DNA from 3 places in the Brenneria goodwinii genome. Region 1 is predicted to be linked to each of the others. Evidence: predicted binding sites of a transcription regulator. Region 1 holds the regulator's gene; each other region holds the start of a gene.

The links. Region 1 encodes LexA, which represses DNA repair genes until DNA is damaged. Its sites were predicted from a motif close to TNCTGTATGTACATACAGNA; they were not measured.
Region 2: umuD (translesion error-prone DNA polymerase V autoproteolytic subunit) is a predicted target of LexA. The motif match lies at 1,783-1,802, and genes of this name have one in related genera.
Region 3: ACN28R_RS09470 (DNA translocase FtsK 4TM domain-containing protein) is a predicted target of LexA. The motif match lies at 4,363-4,382, and genes of this name have one in related genera.

What each region holds. Positions count from the first base shown of each region.
Region 1 is NZ_CP014137.1:3,583,774-3,591,405, reverse strand. Features, by position in the region: gene plsB (glycerol-3-phosphate 1-O-acyltransferase PlsB) at 1-2,431, opposite strand, end outside; gene ACN28R_RS15940 (diacylglycerol kinase) at 2,559-2,924, shown strand; gene lexA (transcriptional repressor LexA) at 3,033-3,641, shown strand; gene zur (zinc uptake transcriptional repressor Zur) at 4,486-4,995, opposite strand; gene ACN28R_RS15925 (pirin family protein) at 5,098-5,814, opposite strand; gene ACN28R_RS15920 (LysR family transcriptional regulator) at 5,937-6,833, shown strand; gene ACN28R_RS15915 (glutathione S-transferase family protein) at 6,893-7,632, opposite strand, start outside.
Region 2 is NZ_CP014137.1:2,516,546-2,524,177, forward strand. Features, by position in the region: gene umuC (translesion error-prone DNA polymerase V subunit UmuC) at 1-1,148, opposite strand, end outside; gene umuD (translesion error-prone DNA polymerase V autoproteolytic subunit) at 1,132-1,566, opposite strand; gene ACN28R_RS11220 (EAL and HDOD domain-containing protein) at 2,206-3,435, shown strand; partial or broken gene ACN28R_RS11225 (XRE family transcriptional regulator) at 3,466-3,597, shown strand; gene ACN28R_RS11230 (carboxylesterase family protein) at 3,653-5,020, opposite strand; gene ACN28R_RS11235 (hypothetical protein) at 5,023-6,396, opposite strand; gene ACN28R_RS11240 (TetR/AcrR family transcriptional regulator) at 6,704-7,354, shown strand; gene ACN28R_RS11245 (radical SAM protein) at 7,403-7,632, opposite strand, start outside.
Region 3 is NZ_CP014137.1:2,112,507-2,120,138, reverse strand. Features, by position in the region: gene cydC (heme ABC transporter ATP-binding protein/permease CydC) at 1-350, opposite strand, end outside; gene cydD (heme ABC transporter permease/ATP-binding protein CydD) at 352-2,118, opposite strand; gene trxB (thioredoxin-disulfide reductase) at 2,338-3,300, opposite strand; gene ACN28R_RS09480 (hypothetical protein) at 3,419-3,637, opposite strand; gene lrp (leucine-responsive transcriptional regulator Lrp) at 3,832-4,326, shown strand; gene ACN28R_RS09470 (DNA translocase FtsK 4TM domain-containing protein) at 4,443-7,632, shown strand, end outside.

The sequences.
Region 1 (7,632 bases):
CGTTTTCCGCTTCAGCGGCTGAACTGGCGCTTTCAATCGTCAGTCGCACCTCCGGAGTGATCAAATTGCCCAGCGTATTGTATATCTCCAGGATATCGCTCTGAGGCGCCTCGCTGCTGTCAGTGATGTAACCTTCGCTGCGCAAGGTGGCGACCAGCGTGGAGAATACCGCTTTGTCGAAAAACTCCGGTGCATTAATGCCGTGCAGGACCGACAGCCGTTGCGCCATATTCCGGCTCTCTTTTTCCAGCGTTCCGCGATTGATGCCTGGGGTCGCCCCCAGCAACGACAGCGTGATGGCGTAGCGCTGCAGTGTTTCACGCACTCCCGCCGCTAATAGCTGCAGCGTACGGATACGCGCCGGGTTGATAAACAACGCCTCTTCTTTGACAGACAGCAACTGTTGCCGCGCCAGCTCCTCCGTCAGTGCGGATAGCACCGCCGGCAGTTCCTCTTTGCTGTAATGCAGGAACAGTTCCGCCTGGAGCAGGGGATAGATCAGCGTAATCTGGCGGATCAATTCGGTCATGGTTATATGGCGGTGATGGATCGCCATACTGGCGATCAGCGACGGCAGGATCAGCAGATGTTGGATATTATTACGGTAATAGGTCATCAGCACCGCCTGCTCCCGCGGCAGGATGATGATATCGCCGATACTGTCTTTCTCGACCTCGAATTTATCCATGCTCAACGCATGTTCCAGCAATTCAGCGGGCGTTTTTTCAGGCGCCGTGATGTCTTTATGGTAAGGCACATTGCGCAGGAGTTGCAGGTAGCAATCCAACTGTTCATGCATTTGCTCTCTGGTCAGGGAACGCTGACGTGAAGCCAGTAATGCCGTGGAACAGAGATTCATGGCATTCGCCGCGGCGGCGTTGTTGATGCGCGTCATGATATCCATCGCGACATTCTGTACCGTGGGCGTTAGCCAGCTTGGCCGCTGCGCTTCAATGGGATCAATGGCATCGCGCCATTGCGGCACATGCTGGTTCAGATAGGCGGTTAACGGCAAAGGCTCGCCGAAATTCACATAGCCTTGTCCCAGGTTGCGCAGTTTGCGCAAGCCGTGCACCATCTGCATAAAGCCTTCTTTCTCTTTCGTCGCGCCGCGCAGCTCTTTCGCATAGGTGCCGACTTCCATCACGTGTTCATAACCCACATAGATCGGCACCAGGGTGATAGGGCGCGTACCGCCACGCAACATGGCCTGAATCGTCATGGCCAGCGTGCCGGTTTTCGGTTCCAGTAACCGCCCGGTGCGTGAGCGTCCGCCTTCCATAAAATATTCGACGGAGTAGCCGCGGGTAAAGAGTTCGCCCAGATACTCACGGAAAATAGTGGAATACAGCTTGTTGCCTTTAAACGTGCGGCGGATGAAGAATGCCCCCAGCCGGCGGAAGATCGGCCCGGCCGGCCAGAAGTTCAGGTTGATCCCGGCGGCAATGTGCGGAGGCACCAGCCCCTGATGATAGAGTACGTAGGACAGCAGCAGGTAGTCCATGTGGCTGCGGTGGCAGGGCACATAGACAATTTCATGTCCGTCTTGCGCCAGTTGGCGTACGCGTTCGGCGTTGTGAACGTTGATCCCCTGATAGAGACGGTTCCAGGTCCAGCCTAATACCCGATCGGATAAGCGAATGGCTTCATAAGAGAAATCGGCGGCAATCTCTTCCATCAGGGCAATGGCGTTTTGCTGCGCTCGCTCATGAGAGAGCTTTTTGCTGCGCGCTTCATCATCAACGGCTTTTTTGATCGCTTTGGAGTTAAGCAGTTTGTTGAACAACTCCTGACGCACCGGAAGACGCGGGCCGACCGCAGCCAAACGCTGGCGTGCGAAATGCATGCGGGCGACGCGGGCGAGCTTGTGAGCGATGGTTTTATCCGTGCCGTGCTCGGTCGCCATATAGCGTAATGACACCGGACTGGAAAAACGGACAAAACTGTCTCTGCCCAGCCACAATACGGCAAAAAATTTCTCTATACCGTTGAGCAGGCGCAGATGCGGCGTTTGATTTTGCCCTTCGCGGCCCGGAGAACGGCCAAACATGACGGATACCGGCACCATCTGCACGTCCAGTTCAGGATTGTTTTGATGCAAATCCAGGTAGTCGTGGAACAGCTTGATCGATTCCTGCTTGGGAACGTAGTAGCGGAAAACGCGTGGACCGTCATTAATGAAGACATGACTGGGTAACTGCACGCCGCCGATATCGACCGGCTGAAGCGGATCCGGGAGACCTAACGCCTGGCACTTCGCCCTTAGCGTGAGTAAATCCGCCTGCGAATTATAAGGCAGCACATAGAGGATCGGGCGCGAGGGATCCAACCCCAGTTCGGCCACGGGGTCTATGGGAATTACCTTACTCTTCACTAACAGTTTGAGTGGAAAATTCAATAGGTTATAATAAATTTTACGCCAACCTGACATAACAACTTGAAGCCTCTTGTTAGCAATGCGTCGCAAGGATACCAGAAACTGCGCTGGAGATCTGTTGTGATAAGACAACGGGAAAGCGTTAAAACGTGAGCGAGCGTTGATAAATAATGGAGGATAGATGAATAAAGCGTCGGGGCTGACCCGGATAATCAAAGCAACCGGCTATTCCCTTCAGGGATTGAAGCAGGTATGGCGGCATGAAGCGGCATTTCGCCAGGAAACGCTGCTGGCTATTGTTGGAGCGATCATCGCCTGTCTGTTATCAATAACCTTGGTGGAAAAACTGCTGCTTATCGGAGCCGTGGTGTTGATCATGTTATTTGAACTGGTTAACAGTGCGATCGAAGCGGTGGTCGATCGCGTTGGTCTTGAACGCCATGAATTATCGGGCCGCGCAAAGGACATTGGTTCGGCAGCGGTGTTTGTCGCCATTTTGCTGGCGGCTGTCGTCTGGGGCTGTATTCTCTGGCGGCATTTTGCGTGAAGGCTTCCAGAAATTAATAAAAACCGAGGTTTACTCACATCCCGGTTCCCAATTGGCAATTAGCTGTATATACTCACAGCAAAACTGTATAAACAACCAGGGGGCGGAATGAAAGCATTAACAGCCAGACAGCAGCAGGTTTATGACCTGATCCGCGATCATCTAGCGCAGACCGGTATGCCGCCAACGCGAGCGGAAATAGCCCAGCAGCTGGGATTTCGTTCACCGAATGCCGCAGAAGAGCATCTGAAGGCATTGGCGCGTAAAGGCGTAATTGAAATTGTGTCCGGCGCATCACGCGGTATTCGTCTGCTGATGGAGGAAGAGGCTGGCATTCCGCTGATTGGCCGCGTAGCCGCGGGTGAACCGCTTTTAGCCCAGCAGCATATTGAATGTCATTATCAGGTCGATCCGTCAATGTTCAAACCCAGCGCCGATTTTCTGTTACGCGTCAGCGGGATGTCGATGAAAGACATTGGCATTATGGATGGTGATTTACTGGCTGTGCATAAAACGCAGGATGTCCATAACGGACAGGTTGTTGTGGCGCGCATTGAAGACGAAGTCACCGTCAAGCGCTTGAAAAAGCAGGGCAACACCGTTCATCTCCTGGCTGAAAACGAAGAGTTTTCTCCTATCGTTGTCGACCTGCGTCAACAAAGTTTCTCTATTGAGGGGCTGGCCGTCGGTGTTATTCGCAACGGCGACTGGAGCTGATGCCGGCGCGTTGACTGCCGGTCATCCATCCGACCTGCCATTTTCGTTTGATACTCGCCTCATATTTTGGGGCGATGTTGTTTCCTTCTTTCATGCGTATTCAATATTACCGCTACATTCTGTTGCATTTCGCCTATTTGATTTGTTGCGACATTACCGATCGTTTTCTTAATTAGATTATTAATGATGCTCTTTGAAACCCTATTTAAATAATAAAGTGAAACTATCGTCTATAGTTAATATTTAGGTGCGTTTTTTTCTCGCTTTGATATTTTTTTATTCCATTACTGGCTTTTGCCGATAGTGCGAAAATTCACTTTATATGGCAATATTTGCTATGAATAAAGAGCGAGTCAGCGTACAAGATAATACTTAAAGAATAAACTATACTTTAAATAATTCGAGTTGCAGGAAGGTAGCGACCACGGGAACCGATTTGAACGCCGCTTGCTGCGGCCCCGTAGGGACGAGCCACAGGTATGGGGCGGGTAACAAAGCCAACGCACATGCAACTTGCAGTATGACGAGTTACAGATACGCATGATCAAATGGCGACTAACCTCTGATACGGTTACGGTCGCCAAAATAATCGGCTGAAAAACAAGTTAAAGGTATGGGAAGGCAATATAATCGCGACTGCTAACCGGTAATGTTGACACGCGCAAGTTCGAATAATGGCATCCTGTGTCGAGGTGTTAACCATTTACCGTACTTGGGGTGGCGGCAGTAATGTAGGATTGGAAAGAGACGGCAGGTTTATTTTCTTTCTGACTGCAAAAATCCGGTTTGAGCGCTATTAACGGGGACAGCGGATGTTCCCTTCCCATCCTTATTATTAATGGCGTCAGCGTTTTTTAATGGGAATGGTATGGTCATGATCGCAATGGCCGGGATGTTTACAGGACGCCACTTCCTGGCAGCCCTCGCATAATCCGTGAGCTTCAATAACGCTATGGCGTAAGGTGAATCCTGCCTGCTGTGCTAACTGGCGTAGCGTCTCTTCTACGCCTTCTGTTTGGCGTTCGGTGACCTGACCGCAGCGATCGCAGATAAACAGCGCCGAAGTATGGCTGTGATCCTCAATGTGATGGCAAAGAACATAACTGTTGGTTGATTCCACCCGATGGATAAATCCCTGATCCAGCAGAAAGTCCAATGCACGGTACACCGTTGGCGGTTTCGCCTGGGGTTCTGATACCCGTAAGAGATCGAGCAGATCGTATGCGCTAATCGCGCCGGTCTGTTGCGCCATCAGCCGCAGTACTTCCTGACGTTGCGTTGTCAGGCGTACGCCACGGTGCTGACAAATCTGTTCAGCCTGGGCAAGTAGTTTGTCCTGATTGGTTGAATCCATTGTCATATACCTCGACGCATAAAGAACAAGAAGGACATCTTATCACGGCTGAGGAAAAACATAGAATCAGTGACGCGGCGTGCAGTCTGCCGGATATAGGAACTAAACGAGCAGATCAATCAGCAACGCGCGTAGCGGCGTTTCAGCCTGGATGGTTAATTCGCTTTCCTGCTGGATAAAGGCGCCATCGCCACAGTGCAGCGTATTGTCGCAAGACTGGCGGCAACTGATGGTGGCCGAACCATGAATTGACTGGAGATAGGCCCGATTGCCGTTCAGTTTAATACTCTGCTGCTCATTGTCCTGCAGCTCCAGGTGGTGGATCCACACCTGCTGACGGAGTTGCAAACTGCCGCTCTCCCCTTCGGGAGAGGCCAATAACCGGTGCCCCGTGTTATGACCGTCGAGGTTGTTCAGCGTCAATCGTTGCAACGGACTGTTTTCCCGCGTCGGGCAGGCATCGAGCCATAGCTGCATCCGCGTCAGCGGCTTACTGGCGCTGGTATTGTGTTCGCTGTAGCTGACATTGGGCTGGGTAGCCAGCAGCAATACGTCGCCCGCTTTGGCATGGACATGGCGGCCATGGCTGTCGCGGTATTCCGCCTCGCCTTGCAGGATGATATTTAAAATATCGACGCGAGGGTAGGTTCGGGGTTGGAACGACGCCCCCGGCGTCAGAACTTCCTGATTCAGCACGCGCAGTGAGGCATAACCCAGTAATTGCGGATCGAAGTAATGGCCAAAGGAGAAAGTATAACGCGCCTGCAACCAGCCATAGTCAGCTTGGCCGCATTGCTCTGCTGCTCTTTTTATGATCATGGTATAAGACTCGGAAAATATTTCTTAAACAAATGGTATGAAACACATAGTAATTGTGTGGACGGTGGATTGTTAGCTAGTTAATCTGGTGAGTATATTCAAAAATCCTGAATGAGTAGAAAATGTCAAAAGAACGAGCATTGACGCTGGAAGCTTTAAGAGTCATGGACGCGATTGATCGCCGGGGAAGTTTTGCCGCGGCAGCTGATGAATTGGGCCGCGTACCTTCGGCGCTGAGCTATACCATGCAAAAGCTGGAAGAAGAGCTGGATGTGGTGTTATTTGATCGTTCCGGACACCGCACTAAATTCACCAATGTCGGTCGTATGCTGTTGGATCGTGGACGGGTATTGCTGGAAGCGGCCGATAAGCTCACTACGGATGCCGAGGCGCTGGCCCGCGGATGGGAAACACATCTGACCATCGTGGCTGAAGCGCTTATTCCCACCCAAACTCTCTTCCCTTTATTGGATAAATTATCACAGAAAGCCAATACGCAGGTTTCGATCCTGACGGAAGTGCTGGCGGGAGCGTGGGAGCGTTTGGAACAGGGGCGGGCTGATATTGTCATTGCGCCGGATATGCATTTTCGCGCCTCTTCCGAGGTGAACACCCGCAAACTTTATACGTTGAAGAATATTTATGTCGCCAGTCCCGATCACCCGATACATCAAGAGCCGGAACCGCTTTCCGAGGTCACCCGTGTGAAATACCGCGGGATTGCCATTGCGGATACCGCGCGTGAACGCCCGGTGCTCACCGTACAGCTGTTGGATAAACAGCAGCGGCTAACCGTCAGCTCTATGGATGATAAACGGCGTGCGCTGCTGGCCGGACTGGGCGTAGCGACAATGCCTTATCCCATGGTCGCTCAGGATATTAGCGAAGGCCGGTTACGGGTGGTCAGCCCGGAGTATTCTATGGACAGCGAGATTATCATGGCCTGGCGGCGTGACAGCATGGGGGAGGCTAAATCCTGGTTTTTACGGGAAATACCTAAGTTGTTGAACCATGCCTGAGCTTTTCTCCGCGCATCGAGATGGGGAAAGGCACGATGCGCCATGCCTTTCCTCCCGCTTTATTTGCCGATAAATTTCTTATCCCGCCCGTGAGGGCTGTTCAGATCCTGCTCCGGCCCCAACGAGATCACGCCATGCGGATTGATGGTGCTGTGACTCCGGTAATAGTGGTGTCGGATATGCGCCATATTGACGGTGTCGGCTACGCCGGGCATCTGGTAGATATCACGTAAAAAGCCATACAGATTCGGGTAATCGCTTAAGCGGTATTTATCGCACTTGAAATGGGTATGATAGACCGGATCAAAGCGTATCAGCGTCGTCCACAGCCGGATATCCGCTTCCGTCAGACGATCGCCCGTCAGGTAACGATGTTGCCCGAGAATCGATTCCAATCTGGACAGGGCGGCAAATACGTCCGTCGCTGCTTCATCATAAGCCGCCTGACTGGTGGCAAAACCGGCTTTGTAGACGCCGTTGTTCAGCTTGTCATAGATCCAGCCGTTCAGTTCATCAATTTGCCCCCGCAGATCCTGTGGGTAGTAATCGCCGGGTTTCGCCCCGATAGCGTCGAAGGCGCTGTTAAACATCCGGATGATATCGGCCGATTCGTTGCTGACTATCGTATGTTTTACGGTGTCCCACAGTACCGGCACGGTAACTCGTCCGCTGTAGTTGGGATTGGCGTGCAGATAAAGCTGATAGAGAAATTCATGCTGATATAGCGAATCGCCGGTGGCGCCCTGAAAATCGGTCGCAAATGTCCAGCCGTGGTCCAGCATCAACGGATGCACCACGG
Region 2 (7,632 bases), 1.1 Mb from region 1:
CCGGAATGATTAATACGGTCGATGACCTGCATTAGCGCATTGCTGTTGGGCTGGGGCTTATATTCATCGAATAAATTGAGTTGCGCCACCCCCTGGCTGAAAAAATCACTTAGCATCACACCCGCTTTCATATAGCGAAAACCGGCTTTCCAGATCCGATCCAGTGCATTAATGGCGACACGAATAATGTCCCGGGTATCGTTGGAAGGCGTCGTCAGACGGCCGCTAGCTTGAGGACCGTAGAACGCTTCATTTGCGGCATGTGGGCTGGTGCGCATAAATACGCTGATAACGCAGCAGTATTGCCTCTCTGCCCTGAGTTTCTCCGCCGCGCGTTCGGCATAGGCGCAAACAGCCTGATGCATATCACTATATTGAGTGATGCGCTGACCAAATGAACGGCTACAGATGATCTGCTGTTTGGTCGGCGCAAACTCATCGAACTCCAGACAGGATTCGCCGCGAAGCTCACGAACGGTGCGTTCCAGTACCACATTGAAGTGTTTACGGATCACCCAGAGAGAGCAGTCGGCAAGTTGCAGCGCGGTTTTCATCCCCATCAGCTCAAGTTTTTTACTGATGCGGCGGCCCACGCCCCAGATTTCATGCACCGGCATCAGAGAAAGTAGTTTACGCTGGCGATTGCTATCAGACAGATCGACTACGCCTCCGGTTTTTCGCCACGTTTTTGCCGCCAAGTTGGCCAGTTTCGCGAGCGTTTTTGTCGGTGCGATGCCGACGCCGACGGTTAGCCCCGTATTCTTCAATACCTGACTGCGTATTTGACGGCCAAACGTATCAAGCGGAATGCAGTTGGATACGCCAGACATATCAATAAAAGCCTCATCAATGGAATAAACTTCAACAGAGGGGGCTATCTCCATCAGGGTCAACATTACGCGGTGGCTGAGATCGGCATAAAGCGCATAATTTGAACTAAAAACAGCCACCTGATGACGACGCAAATCATCTTTAATTTTGAAGTAAGGCGCCCCCATTTTTATGCCCAGCGCCTTCGCTTCCGCCGATCGCGAAATAATGCATCCGTCGTTATTTGATACGACTACAACGGGTTTTCCCTGAAGGTCTGGCCGAAAAACAGTCTCACAGGAGGTATAGAAACTGTTTACATCAACCAGCGCGAACATGTCTGTTTGCTTTTAAGGTGAATGTCACAACGCCGAATATCTGCAATTCTTCCTCAGCCTGGAAAACGATAGGAGCATAATTGGCGTTATGCGGTATTAGCTGGAGAACGGGTCGGGTTCGTAGTTCTTTCACGGTAAATTCGCCAGCGACCGCAGCAACCACGATATCACCATGTTCTGCGGTCAATGAGCGATCGACCACCAGTAAGTCGCCATCGCCGATACCCGCGCCAATCATTGAATCGCCACTGACTCTGACAAAGTAGGTGGCGCTTGGATGTTTAACGACCAGTTTGTTCAAATCAAGACTATCTTCGACATAGTCCTGAGCCGGACTGGGAAAACCGCATGAAACGCGTTCTAAAAATAGAGGTAACTTAATGATCTGGTTTTGTTTATATGAATAGAGACTGGTCATAATTACTCACACATGGAACTGTATTTACATACAGTTTATTTTGATAACACACTTTGTGGTTCTAACCCCACCCCCGGCCCTCCCCTTCACAAGGGAGGGAGAAAACCCCACTTTTTAATGAGTTAGCGCCTCTCTCTGACAAGGGGGAGGCCGGGAGAGAGGTCATTAATGACAATGTTTCAAAAATGACAAGGTTTCGAACTTTGCCATCATCATTACTGTATTTATATACAGTATTCTATATTCAATGAATAGATCAAGCCTCTTGTGACAAGATAAGTTCAGTTGAGTTAACTTACGATGCCTGCATGCGCGCCGACCCCAACGAGCCGCCGATACGCTAAGGAAACGAACGCCCGACCCGCCGCAAATGATTTAACCAGCCAATGGCTGGCCTGCGGCCCACCAGGTTTTGGGCATTTTGCCTTGCAATGAATGAGCAAGAAATTAACTCTTATCCAAAATTTATCATTTAAATTCCACATCCCCATAAATTATCATTTCCATATATCTATAGAATCTTAAGAAGTACTAAGCGTTTCGTGATTAAATACTGAAACTAACAGGATTAACATCATAAAAAAATTTATGACAATGGAGTTGTCCACCTATGCGTTTTAAAATAAGGAAGGGATTTTTATGATATATTCATTTGTTGCGCGACAGCCTATTTTTGATCGAAATCTGAATACCGTGGCTTATGAACTGCTTTTCAGAAACGGGCTTAATAATACTTTTCCTTCCGTTTCAGACGAATATGCCACAACGCAAATGATTTCAGATCAGTTTCTATGCACACCGCACTCCCGCCTCGTTGGTAATTATTCTTCTTTTATTAACTTCCCCTACCAAATGATCATCCAAGGCTTGGCGGATGCGCTTCCCCGCGAGGAAGTCGTTATTGAAATACTCGAAAATGCCGAACCTGATGATCTTTTGTTAACATCAATACGACAGTTACATGACGACGGATTCCGCATTGCTCTTGATGATTTTTCTTTAAGCCCCGCATGGGATAGATTTATTCCCTATATTAATCTGATAAAGTTTGATGTCAGAATCAAATCGTTCAGTGAAATAGATAATTATATAAAGTCCCACAAACAAAAACTTCAGCACATTACATTCCTCGCAGAAAAAATCGAAACCTACGTTGAGTTTGAAAAATATAAAAAACAGGGATTCGAACTATTTCAAGGATATTTTTACAGCAAGCCAGAGCTAATACAAAACCGACGACTCTCACTCAATGAAGTTTCAGCATTTCAACTCATGCTTGAGGTAAATACCGAAGAGCCAGACTTTAATAAAATAGAAATAATCATTAAGCGCAATCTATCACTTTCTTATAAAATCATGCGTTATGCCAAAAACTTTTTATATAAAGCAGTCGGCATTCATAACATTAACCGGCTATCTCTCAAAGAAATTGCCATGTATCTTGGTAAAAATGAACTGCGCCGGTTTGTTTCCGTTGCCTGCCTGGCGAGTAAGGATAATATAAAAACGCCGGAGTTGTATCATACCAGCCTGGTCAGAGGGCGATTCTGTGAGCTTATCGCTGAACACTTTAACCTGCATTCGCACTCTCAGGACGCTTTTCTTTGCGGCCTCTTCTCCTTACTTGACGTCATTCTTGATATCCCTCTGGATGAACTTTTTAAACAGGTCACGATATCTGAAACTGTGATAGATACATTACTTCAACATGAAGGGGCGCTCTACCCGTTCTTAAATCTAGCGCAATTATACGAGCAACAACGATGGGATGATGCCAACATCGTTATCGCGCATCTAAATATTTCCGAAGATATCGTGATTAAAATGATGGGTGATGCCATCCAATGGACCGATGAATTTCAGCTATAACGATATAACGGCACCGGTTAAAATAATCAGGCGGGTATACGACACTGTTTCGAGGTAACGTTGGATACGCCGGGCAGCGATTTTCAACGCGCCGTCTGGCGTGAGCTGCAATCCGTTGCATACGGCCGTAGCGCAAGTTATCAGGGCATCGCCGAACGAGTTCACCGTCAAGACAACCGCTCCCCAAATCAACACCGGGCGGATAACGATGCCCCGCCTATTTATGCTGCCGGAAGATCCATTCGCGGATGGGTTCGATGCTATAGGCGATGCGCCAGGTATTCCGGTGTCCGCTGGCTCCCGCGCTCGACTGATTCGCCGGGACGACGGTGCCTTTGCGGAAGGTCACGTAATTGATGGGACTATTCTCGGCCGCGATCTTTTCAAAAGCGCTGCGGAATTGTTCCGGCGTCCAGGCGCCGTCCCAGACGGCGCGGCTGACCTTCGCCCCTTCCTTTTCCAGAACCGCGGTAATGGCGTTTTGCCCCGGATAGGCTTTGTCGTCATCTTGCGATACCAGAATCCAAAGTTTCTGTGTGGCGAGCGGTTTCACCCGTTCGGGAGCCCATTGACCGGCGACCAGGAAAGAGGCCGCAAAAAATGTTGGATACTTGATATCCATCGCGATCGACATCATACAGCCGCCCGACTGGCCGGTGGTGTAGAGCCGGTTGCGATCGATGCGGTATTGCTCGGCGAGCGCATTGATCAGGTCGATGGTGGTATCCAGCATATCGGAGGTTTTCGAATCGTCATCGGCGATGATTTCGGCATACTGCGGCGCCAAAACGAAACAAGGCCGCTGAGCCTGATCTTCGGGGCTTGCCCAAGACACCGCGCCCAATCCCTGATACAGCGTAGTACGCGGGACGTCGCTGGTTGCGCCGGCATCGTGCATAAACAACACCAGCGGATAGGCGGTGTTTGCATCATAGTTTTTCGGCACGAACAGGTTATAGCGCAGCGTCTTGCCCGTTTTCGCATCGTGAAACTCCAGTTGCTGGAAATCGTCGACGATCGGATTTTCGACCTGGGTTGTCGCCATCGCGTGATGACTCGCGGGAATGACATCGCCGTTGGTCATCGCAACGGGGGCGGACTGAACGACGCTGGCGGCGGCGGTCTTATAGATCGTGTCGTAAACCGGTATATCCCCGGCATTTCCAGGTCCGCCGCCTTTTTTCCCAGGGCTATTCCCGTCAGCGGGAGAAGAAGGCGCCTGCCCTGTGCTTGGCGATTGTACTTTCTCGGCGAGCGCAGCATTTTCATCCTCCGGCGATAGGGTAATGATGGCGAAACGCCCTTCCGCCGCGCGGTCAGCAGGATTGGCCGATGTGCTGGCGAATACGCCGGTGACCGTCCGCCCTTCAACGCGGAAACTCGCCGCAGACAATTCCGCGCCGTTGATGGCGGCGTCGTACTCCACGGCGACCCCCGTCAATCGAATGCCATCGCCAAAGACCTGGGTGATGGCGGTTGCCCCCGTTGCATTGCGGGTGCTGCCTTTGGCAAAAACAGGGACATTGATCGCAATCAGTGCTCCGGTACATACGCCCATGATCAGGAATTCCCGACGTGATGGCATCTTCATTCTCCTCGGTTATGGCTATCTTTCATTCGTTTCAGTTTATCAACGATAGCGGTCGCCGCCACTTCGGCCGCGCCTTTGGCGTACGGCGAGTTACGCGCTTCGTAGGTGAAGCGGTCGTAACTTTGCGCGTCGGGCATATATTTGGCCGCGCCATCGACCATCGTCGCCACCATGATTTGCGGATACGGCGATCCACGGCGGATTTGCGCGCCGATGCTGGCGGACAGCTCCGGTTGCATGCCAACCAAAACCATGCCGCCGATACTCATCAGTATCACGGGAAGCGTGCGTTGCGCGCCGATCTTATAGTTAAAAGCGGTCACGGGACCGACCGGCTTATCTTCCGGCGTAAAGCTCTGTGAATCCACCGCAATACTCTCGCGCCGCATTTCCAGCTCGCCGCCGGGTTGCGTTACGATGTGCTGGGCGACGCGCACGACGTCGGCGCCAAGCCGTTCACCCAGCAGATCCAGCAGCATGAATCCCGCCTCGTGCAGATCGGTCTGACCGACGCTGCCGTCCTTGTTGACGACATGCCGGTTCGCCTGAAGATAGGGAGCCTGGTCGCCTGCCGCGCCGACGAGAAACAGCGCTACCGCGCCTGAACCATAATGCGTTTCGACATGACGCGCGGCCGCCCCGGCGAGATCGGCGGAAATCAACCGGCCGCCCGCCGAGCGCTGCGATCCGTCCATAACCGAAGACTGCACCGCAAAGTTCATCAGGATCGCCAACGGCTTGCCGTCGAGGCCATCAATACGCAATACGCCGAGAAAAGGATCGGCGAACCCGGCATCATTGGCCCCCAGCCACCATCCGTAAGGGGTAGGCACATCACGGTTGACATTCACCCGGCTGGTCCCTGAGCCGAAGCCCAAACGGGCAGGCTGCAAATTCGCGACGGCCTGTGTCGCTGCCGTGCGCAGCGCCGCTTCGACCGCCCGCAAGGCGGCGTCGTTGCGCGCGAGATCCGTACCGGCCGGAGCCTGTCCGGCCGAAAAAATATGCGGCGTCGAAAAAGTGTGGCTGGCGCAGACCAGGGCGTTTTCCGCCGCTACGCCCGCGACATCGGCCAGGATCGTCTTTATCGCGCTAATCATAGCGTCGGAAATCGAAGTCAGGTCGACGACGGCGATGCCCATCCGCTTGCCGCCGTCATCCAGCAAGAGAAGCCGGACGGAGAGCGGATCGCGCTCGCCGACGAATCCGTCCAGAGGATAGAGATCGGCGGAAAACACGATATCCGCCCGCCCCGCCCCAGCGCTAAAAACAGCGGCATTTGCCGCACGCGCAGATATCGCGATAGGCTGGAGCAACGCCGCGATGCCTAATCCGAGCCCCGTCAGCAGGAATTCTCGCCGAGATTGCATGTTAGTTCCTCAACCAACCTTCAAAGCCAGCTCTGTACCGCGCTTTATCGGCAGGGTAACGGAGATGAACCCGTTGCTCGGATCGCGAATGGGACTCGGCCCGGTGCCGTGAGAAGCGATAGCCTGCGACATATTCATCCTCTTTTGCTTAATAGGCGACGTCCGCAGATCGCCTGCCGGCCCGCTTGGGGCGAAAGCTAATCTTGCCCGTCTTGAAGAGCGAGCGATCAGCTGATATGGTACTTGTGAAGTACCATATTGTAGCCGGTGCCGACTGTCAATTGAAAAGCCAAAATCGGGAGAATGGATGGACCTCACCCCCAAAAAACCCGGCGCGAAACGCGGACGCCCGAAAGTTATCGGAGACCAAGAACGCCGACAATCTATCATTAAGGGCGCCTATGAGGCCTTTATTGAACTGGGTTTCGCCCGAACGACGACCGCCGTTATCGCGGCAAAGGCCAGGGTTTCCAAGCGATCGATCTATGAGGCTTTCAGTAACAAAACCGCGCTGTTTGCCGCCGCCATCCATGAACACCGGCATTTAATCCTCGACTTGCCTCGTCCGCAGGACGAGATGCTGCCGTTGCTGGATACGCTGATCGAAATATTTCGCCTGGACATTGATGAGGAAGCCGATCGCGCGCGGGAAGCTATTCTCAATTTGATCGTCAGAGAGTCGATACAGTTCCCGGAGCTGTCCGATTATCTCTATGAAAATGAGATTATCCGTTCCAGAGAGGCGCTGATCGACTGGCTGCGGATGGAGGCCGATCGCGGCCGGATGACGGTTGACGATCCAGCCGTTTGCGCCGGTATGCTGATGGATATCGTCTTTGGCGCGCTGTTGCCGCACAGAAGAGTACGGCAACAGCCGGAACGAGCGTGCAGAATAGAGCACATCAAAAAAAGGCTTGAGATATTCCTGCGCGGGATCCAATCGAGCCCGACCCGATAAACACGATTGATGAAAGGAGCAGGCGTCTCACAACCCCGAGCACGGAACCTATTTCTCTGCCGCCATTTCCGCGGCGGGTTCATTACTGTACAGATTCATTTCCGCTTTATATTCCTTACCGTATCCTTCTTCGTCCCATATCTTTATCGCGTACTTTTTCCATTCCTGCGCCAGATTATCCAACTCGCGGCTGAATTTAAAATAGCTATCGCTGCCATCATGCTGCGGCTGCGCGCCGCTTTCTATAATGTGCTGTCGAAATTTCTCTGGATTATCAA
Region 3 (7,632 bases), 1.5 Mb from region 1:
ATTCCGCCGGGCGACAGAGGTAAAATGCGTGAAAAGGTAAATACGCGCAGGTGTTGCAACACGCGGAATGTCGCATCGTGGCTGACCAGCCTTTCCGCATAGCGGCTGGCGGTACGGGCAATGGCAGCGCCTCTCACGCCGGCGGCGGGCAGCATATAGTTAAATGTATATAATCCGGCGATACCGGCCAACGCCGCGCCCGCCAGAAACCAACCGGACAGCATAAGCAGCCCGATACTGGCCAGCAGCGTCACTATCGCCAGAATGATGCCCAGACTCAGACGCCAGATATGACGGCGGTATAGCAGCAGAAAGGGTTTTAAAACCTGCATCGTTTTTATCTTGGACATCTCACAGCTCTCCCTGACGTTGGGCCATCAACGCAGCAAAAGCACCAGGCTGCGCGCTGAGCGTCTGATAGTTTCCCTGTTGCACCAACCGGCCGTTCTCCATTACCCAAATGGCGTCGTAATCGGTGGTGTCATGCAATTGATGGGTAACTAGCAGCGTTGTTTGCTGACGCGCCGCATCGTTTAATGCTGTCATTATTCGTTGCTCGCTGTTGGCGTCCAGACTGGCGGCGGGCTCGTCAAGCAGCAACAGATTGCACGGCTTGATAAGCGCACGGGCGACCGCAATACGCTGAGCCTGACCGACAGAGAGACGCGCCGCGCTGTCGCCGATAAGCGTATCCAGCCCCTGTGGCAGTTGAGGTAGAAATTCGTGCACGTAAGCCCGTTCAACGGCCTGCTGTAACTCATCCTCCGTCGCCTGCGGTTTTCCCAATAAAATGTTGGCTCGCAGGCTTTGCTCAGGCAGATGAGGATTTTGTCCTACCCAGCTTAACTGTCGTCGCCATGATTCCGGAGACAGCGTATTCAACTCAAAGCCATTAACGGTCAGAGAGCCACGATAAGGCAGAAAACCCAGCAGCACATTCAGTAAAGAGCTCTTCCCGGCACCGCTAACGCCAACCAGCGCGATGCGTTCGCCGGCGCCCACGGCGAACGTCAGCGGCTGGGTCAATGGGGTGCCGTTAGGCGCCATAATGACCAGATCGGTGGCCTGAATTTCAATGGCGTCATCACGGTTGAATTCACGTTCGCCAAAACCGACCGTTTCGCCTTCCGCCGCCAGAAAGGTCACCAGCGCCTCTGCGGCGCCAACGGCCTGGGCCTTAGCGTGATAAAACGTGCCTAAATCGCGCAGCGGTTGAAAAAACTCAGGCGCCAGGATCAACACCAAAAATCCGGCAAATAGCGTTACGCCAACGCCGTAATGGCCGAAATTCAGTTCCCCGAGATAGGAAAAACCAAAGTAAACGGCGACCACGGCAATAGAAATCGAGGCGAAAAATTCCAGCACGCCGGAAGAAAGAAAAGCCATCCGCAGGACTTCCATGGTGCGGCTACGGAAATCTTCGGACGCGTTGCTGATCTGCTGCGTCTCGGCGCGGCCGCGATTGAACAGCCGCAGAGTCTCTAATCCGCGCAGCCTATCGAGAAAATGGCCGCTCAGGCGCGCCAGCGCCAGGAAATTACGGCGGTTGGCATCGGCCGCGCCCATGCCGACCAGCGCCATAAAGAGAGGGATCAGCGGGGCGGTCAACAGCAGGATAAGACCCGCGGCCCAGTTGATCGGAAAGATCGCGACCAGAATAAGCAGCGGAATTAAGGCCGCAAGATACATCTGCGGGAGATAGCGGGAATAGTAATCCTGCATGTCTTCAATCTGTTCCAGGATCATCGTGGCCCAGCTTCCAGCGGGTTTCCCCTGGATCCAAGCCGGACCTAATTGTTGCAGTCGGTCTAAGACCAATTTGCGGATTTGCTGGCGCATGGCTTTCCCGCACATAAAGCCGACTTGTTCGCGCAGCAGACTGTTTAGCGCCCGCAAGACAAAAGTGGCGATAAGCAGCAGGAAGGATGAAATCAGGGTATCACGCGGCGTGTGCTCAATAATCAAGGCATGCAATAGAGACGCTAATAGCCATGCCTGCGCGACAATCAGTATCCCACTCAGGAAACCGAGTAACAGTGAGAGCCGCAACCAGCGTTGGGCCAGCTTGCTTTGTTGCTTTAGCCAGTGAGTGAGTTCTTGCTGTCGGTTTTTTTTCATCGGATGCCAGTTCGTTTTCAGAAGGGGAATTGTCGACAGAAAATAACGCTTATATAACCGTCATTTAACAACCCTGTCCGCCAATGCGCAGAATGCCGCCATGTTACCTCGACAAATGCGCTCTGCAAACGAAAAGGCGGGAGATGATCAATTTTTGCGTGGTTTAAGGAGGGAATAACCATTCGGGACGATGGTCTGAACCCGAATGGCGAAGCGGCATTATTTGGCGGGCGCTAATCCGTCCAGATAACGTTCGGCATCAAGAGCGGCCATACAGCCGGTACCGGCCGAGGTAATGGCCTGACGATAAATGTGATCCATTACATCGCCGGCGGCAAAGACGCCGGGAATGCTGGTCTGGGTCGCATTGCCATGAATGCCGGATTGCACTTTGATGTAGCCATTTTCCAGTTCGAGCTGATCGCCGAAGACGGCGGTGTTGGGGCTATGGCCGATAGCGATGAATACGCCGGCCAGTTCCAGCTCTTCGGTGGCATCGGTCCGGGTGTTGCGCAGGCGCACGCCGGTTACGCCCATCTCATCACCGAGGACTTCATCAAGCGTACGGTCGGTGTGCAGAATAATATTGCCGTTTTTCACTTTATCCATCAGTCGGTCGATCAGGATTTTTTCCGAACGGAAGCTATCGCGGCGATGGATTAAATGGACTTCGGCCGCAATGTTGGATAGATACAACGCTTCTTCAACGGCGGTGTTCCCCCCGCCGACCACGGCAACTTTTTGCTGGCGGTAAAAGAATCCGTCACAGGTGGCGCAGGCGGACACGCCTTTACCCTTAAACGCTTCTTCGGAAGGCAGGCCTAAATAACGGGCGGATGCGCCGGTTGCGATAATCAAGGCGTCGCAGGTGTATTCATCGCTATCGCCAAATAGACGGAACGGACGAGTTTGCAAATCAACACGCTGGATATAGTCGAATATGATTTCGGTATTGAATTTCTCCGCATGGGCATGCATGCGTTCCATCAACAGCGGGCCGGTTAAATCTTCTGCGTCGCCAGGCCAATTCTCCACTTCGGTGGTGGTCGTCAACTGACCGCCTTTTTCCATCCCGGTAATGAGCACCGGATTTAAATTGGCTCGAGCAGCGTAAACCGCGGCTGTGTAACCGGCCGGGCCTGAACCCAGAATCAATAACTTGTGGTGTTTAACGGTACCCATGAGTTCCTCATTTCACGACAACGGACAATGACGGTGATTGTAAGGAAATTACCCGAGTAAAAAAAGTGTGTGGCGAAGTTGTTAGCTATTTGTTTAATCGCTAACGGCGATGACATCATTAAATTGCTGATAGAACAGCTATATTCATAAGAAAAATGACTGGAAGCGGTCCGGAATCCTGTTCTCCCTTATCAGATTTGGTACTTTCTTCTGATTTTAGTTGTTTTACTTTGACAATCCGCTGCGCTTTTGCGAAAACATCTGGGTAAGAGGAAATTTTTTGTATGTGAATAGTTAAAAGCTCGGCTTTTTCTTCGTTGCCTGTCTGGCTGGTCATTAAGCCACGGATAAATCGCTTTTGCCTGGTTTGACATTTACCAATAGCGCATAGCGATGACGGATAGCAACGAGGGAGCCTATAACATTGATATACAAAATAGACTGCGGATCTTCTTTAGGGTGGCTCTGATACATTGAAGTTGGTCGGAGTGTAGCAGGAGCAAGGAAGAGTGGTGAAGAGAGACAATAATAATGGTAGATACTAAAAAGCGGCCAGGAAAAGATCTCGATCGTATCGATCGCAACATCCTGAACGAATTACAAAAAGATGGGCGTATTTCAAATGTTGAACTTTCCAAACGGGTCGGCTTATCACCGACGCCTTGTCTGGAACGGGTGCGCCGTCTGGAGCGACAGGGTTTTATTAATGGCTATACCGCGCTGCTGAACCCGCATTATCTGGACGCCTCACTGCTGGTTTTTGTGGAGATAACGCTAAATCGCGGTGCGCCCGATGTCTTTGAACAGTTTAATTCAGCAGTGCAAAAGCTTGAAGAGATTCAGGAGTGTCATCTGGTTTCCGGTGATTTTGACTACCTGTTGAAAACCCGCGTACCGGATATGTCTGCCTATCGTAAACTGTTGGGCGAGACGCTGCTTCGACTACCGGGCGTGAACGACACCCGCACCTATGTGGTGATGGAAGAAGTTAAACAGAGCAATCGTCTGGTCATTAAGACCCGATAATTGCATGGGTGCAAAACCCGATAAATTCAGCTACACTCCTGTGAATTTATACAGTTTCAGCGCCGGGCTTTTCTCGGCGCTTTGTCATAACCTTTTACAGGCCCCTGGAGAGACTCTTGAGCCAGGAATATACAGAAGATAAAGTCATTACCCTGAGGAAACTCAGCGGTACCCGCCGTTTACTTGAAGCGATCTTGATCGTTGTGGCTCTCTTTGCCGTTTATCTCGGCGTCGCGTTGCTCAGTTTCAGCCCGTCCGATCCCAGTTGGTCCCAAACCGCCTGGCATGAGCCTATCCATAACTTGGGCGGAGTGGCGGGCGCCTGGCTGGCAGATACCCTGTTCTTCATTTTTGGCGTGCTGGCTTATGCCATTCCGCCGATTATGCTGTGCCTGTGCTGGTCGGCTTTTCGTCAGCGCGATAATCAAAATACGGTCGACTACTTTACCTTTTCGTTACGCCTCATCGGTACGCTGGCGTTAATTCTTACTTCGTGCGGTTTGGCCGCGTTGAATATTGACGATCTCTACTATTTCGCATCCGGCGGCGTATTGGGCAGTTTGTTAAGCAGTGCCATGACGCCTCGATTCAATAGCATGGGGGCGACGCTGATTTTACTGTGCGTCTGGGCTGCGGGGCTGACGCTGTTTACCGGCTGGTCGTGGCTGACTATTGCGGAAAAAATAGGTTCAGCCGTGTTAGGTTGCCTGACGTTTATGTCTAATCGTTCACGTAAGGATAACGAGCCGGAAGCGTTATCGCCGGACGATGCCGATCATTGGGAAAATTTGCCTGCAACGGCAACGGCAACGGCAACGTCGGCGGAGAGTGACGACGATGTGTTACTCTCCGCGCCTTCGATGACCGATGCCGCCTCGCAGGATCGGCAGGCAGAACCGCCACTGTCTGCGCCAGGGGCGTCCCAAACGATGGCCGGGCAGCATGCCGACGCGGCGGAACCGGTGCAACCTGTCGTTTCGCAGCAGATTGATGCCGCTTCAACGCTCAATCCGCCGTTGTATTCTTTTGAAGTCCCTGATTCCGCGATGTCTGCCCATGACAGCAATGCTGATGCTTATCATCCCCACGGCAGTGCGGATACGCCGCCTATCGCACAGCCGCTGGTCGAACATCCCATCGATCGGGCGCCCCGCGTAACGCCGTCCGCCGCATCGGAAAACGCGGATACGGTATTCAAGGCCAATAATACGTTTATGCCGGCTTTCGGTGCGGATGAAGATGATAACCCGCAGGTCAAACAGGGCGTTGGGCCCGAATTACCCCGACCCAATCCGGTTCGTATTCCCACTCGCCGTGAACTGGCCTCCTATGGCATTAAATTGCCATCACAGCGGTTAGCCGAACAGCAGGCCAGGGTGTCGCAAACGCAAAGCGATACGGCCGCGACTTCACTGCATGATGAAGTGACGCAGGACGATATCGCCCGTCAGGAAGCGGCGTTACAACAGGAATATATTGAGCAGCAGCGTCAGCGCTATGGCGAAGGGTATCCTTTGCAGGAAGAAGATGAAGACGCATTAATGCAGGCTCAACTGGCGAAAGATTTTGCCGCCCAGCAACAGACGCGTTATGACATGGAAGATGAGCAGCGGTCGGAGAAGCATGAACCGACGCTGGATCGTGCCGCATTATCCGATCTGTCCTCCGGCAATCCGATATTCGGCTTTTCTCCTTTGGCTGATTTGGTCGATGACGGTCCCAGCGAACCTCTGTTTACGCCGCTGGAGTCGACGACGGCAAATGCTCATGCGAGTCACGATGTTGCGCCGGCGCGAAACGTTAACGAAACGGCCAACCCGCATCAGCCCGTTCAGACGGGCTCGTCGGCGGATAGCGATGTTTCCTCACAGGATGGGCAGGCGCCTGCGGCTCGTCAATCGATCATGGATAGCCTGATTCATCCATTCTTAGTGCGCAACGATCAACCTTTGCAAAAGCCGACAACACCGTTGCCCACGCTGGATTTGCTGACACCGCCGCCTGCGAGCGAAGCGCCGGTGGATAATTTTGCGCTTGAGCAAACCGCGCGCCTGATTGAGGCTCGCCTGAGTGATTATCGGGTAAAAGCCGAGGTCGTCGATCACTATCCCGGCCCGGTCATTACCCGCTTTGAACTGGATTTGGCGCCGGGGGTGAAAGCGGCTCGAATTTCCAACCTGTCACGCGATTTGGCGCGTTCGCTGTCGGTTGTCGCCGTGCGTATCGTCGAGGTTATTCCAGGCAAGCCCTATGTGGGGTTGGAGTTGCCCAACAAGCATCGTCAAACCGTTTATCTGCGGGAAGTGCTGGATTGCGCCAAGTTCCGGGATAATCCTTCGCCGTTGGCCATTGTGCTGGGTAAGGATATCGCCGGACAGCCCGTGGTGGCCGATCTGGCGAAGATGCCTCATTTACTGGTGGCCGGTACGACCGGTTCCGGTAAATCAGTCGGTGTCAACGCGATGATTATCAGCATGCTGTATAAGGCGACGCCGGAAGAGGTGCGCTTTATCATGATCGATCCGAAGATGCTGGAACTGTCTGTCTATGAAGGTATTCCGCATCTGTTGACGGAAGTCGTCACTGATATGAAAGATGCCGCTAACGCATTACGCTGGTGCGTTGGTGAAATGGAACGCCGTTACAAGCTGATGTCGGCACTGGGTGTCCGTAACCTTGCCGGTTATAACGAGCGGGTGATGGAAGCCAATGCCATGGGCCGTCCGATTCCCGATCCGTTCTGGAAGCCGACCGACAATATGGATATGACGCCGCCGGTTCTGGAAAAACTGCCATATATCGTTGTTATGGTGGATGAATTTGCTGATTTGATGATGGCGGTGGGCAAGAAGGTGGAAGAGCTGATCGCCCGTCTGGCACAGAAAGCCCGTGCTGCGGGTATTCATCTGGTGTTGGCGACTCAGCGTCCTTCCGTGGATGTGATCACCGGCCTGATTAAGGCCAATATTCCGACCCGTATCGCATTTACGGTATCCAGTAAGATCGATTCACGGACCATTCTTGATCAGGGCGGCGCGGAATCGCTGCTGGGGATGGGGGATATGCTGTATATGGCGCCCAACTCATCAATACCGGTGCGTGTGCACGGCGCTTTCGTTCGCGATCAGGAAGTTCATGCCGTGGTTCAGGATTGGAAAGCCCGCGGACGACCACAATATATTGATAATATCGTCAGCGGTGGTGACGATGGCGAAGGGGGCAGCCTTGGGCTGGATGGGGATGAGGATCTCGATCCGCTGTTTGATCAGGCCGTCGCCTTTGTTGTGGATAAACGCAGAGCCTCTA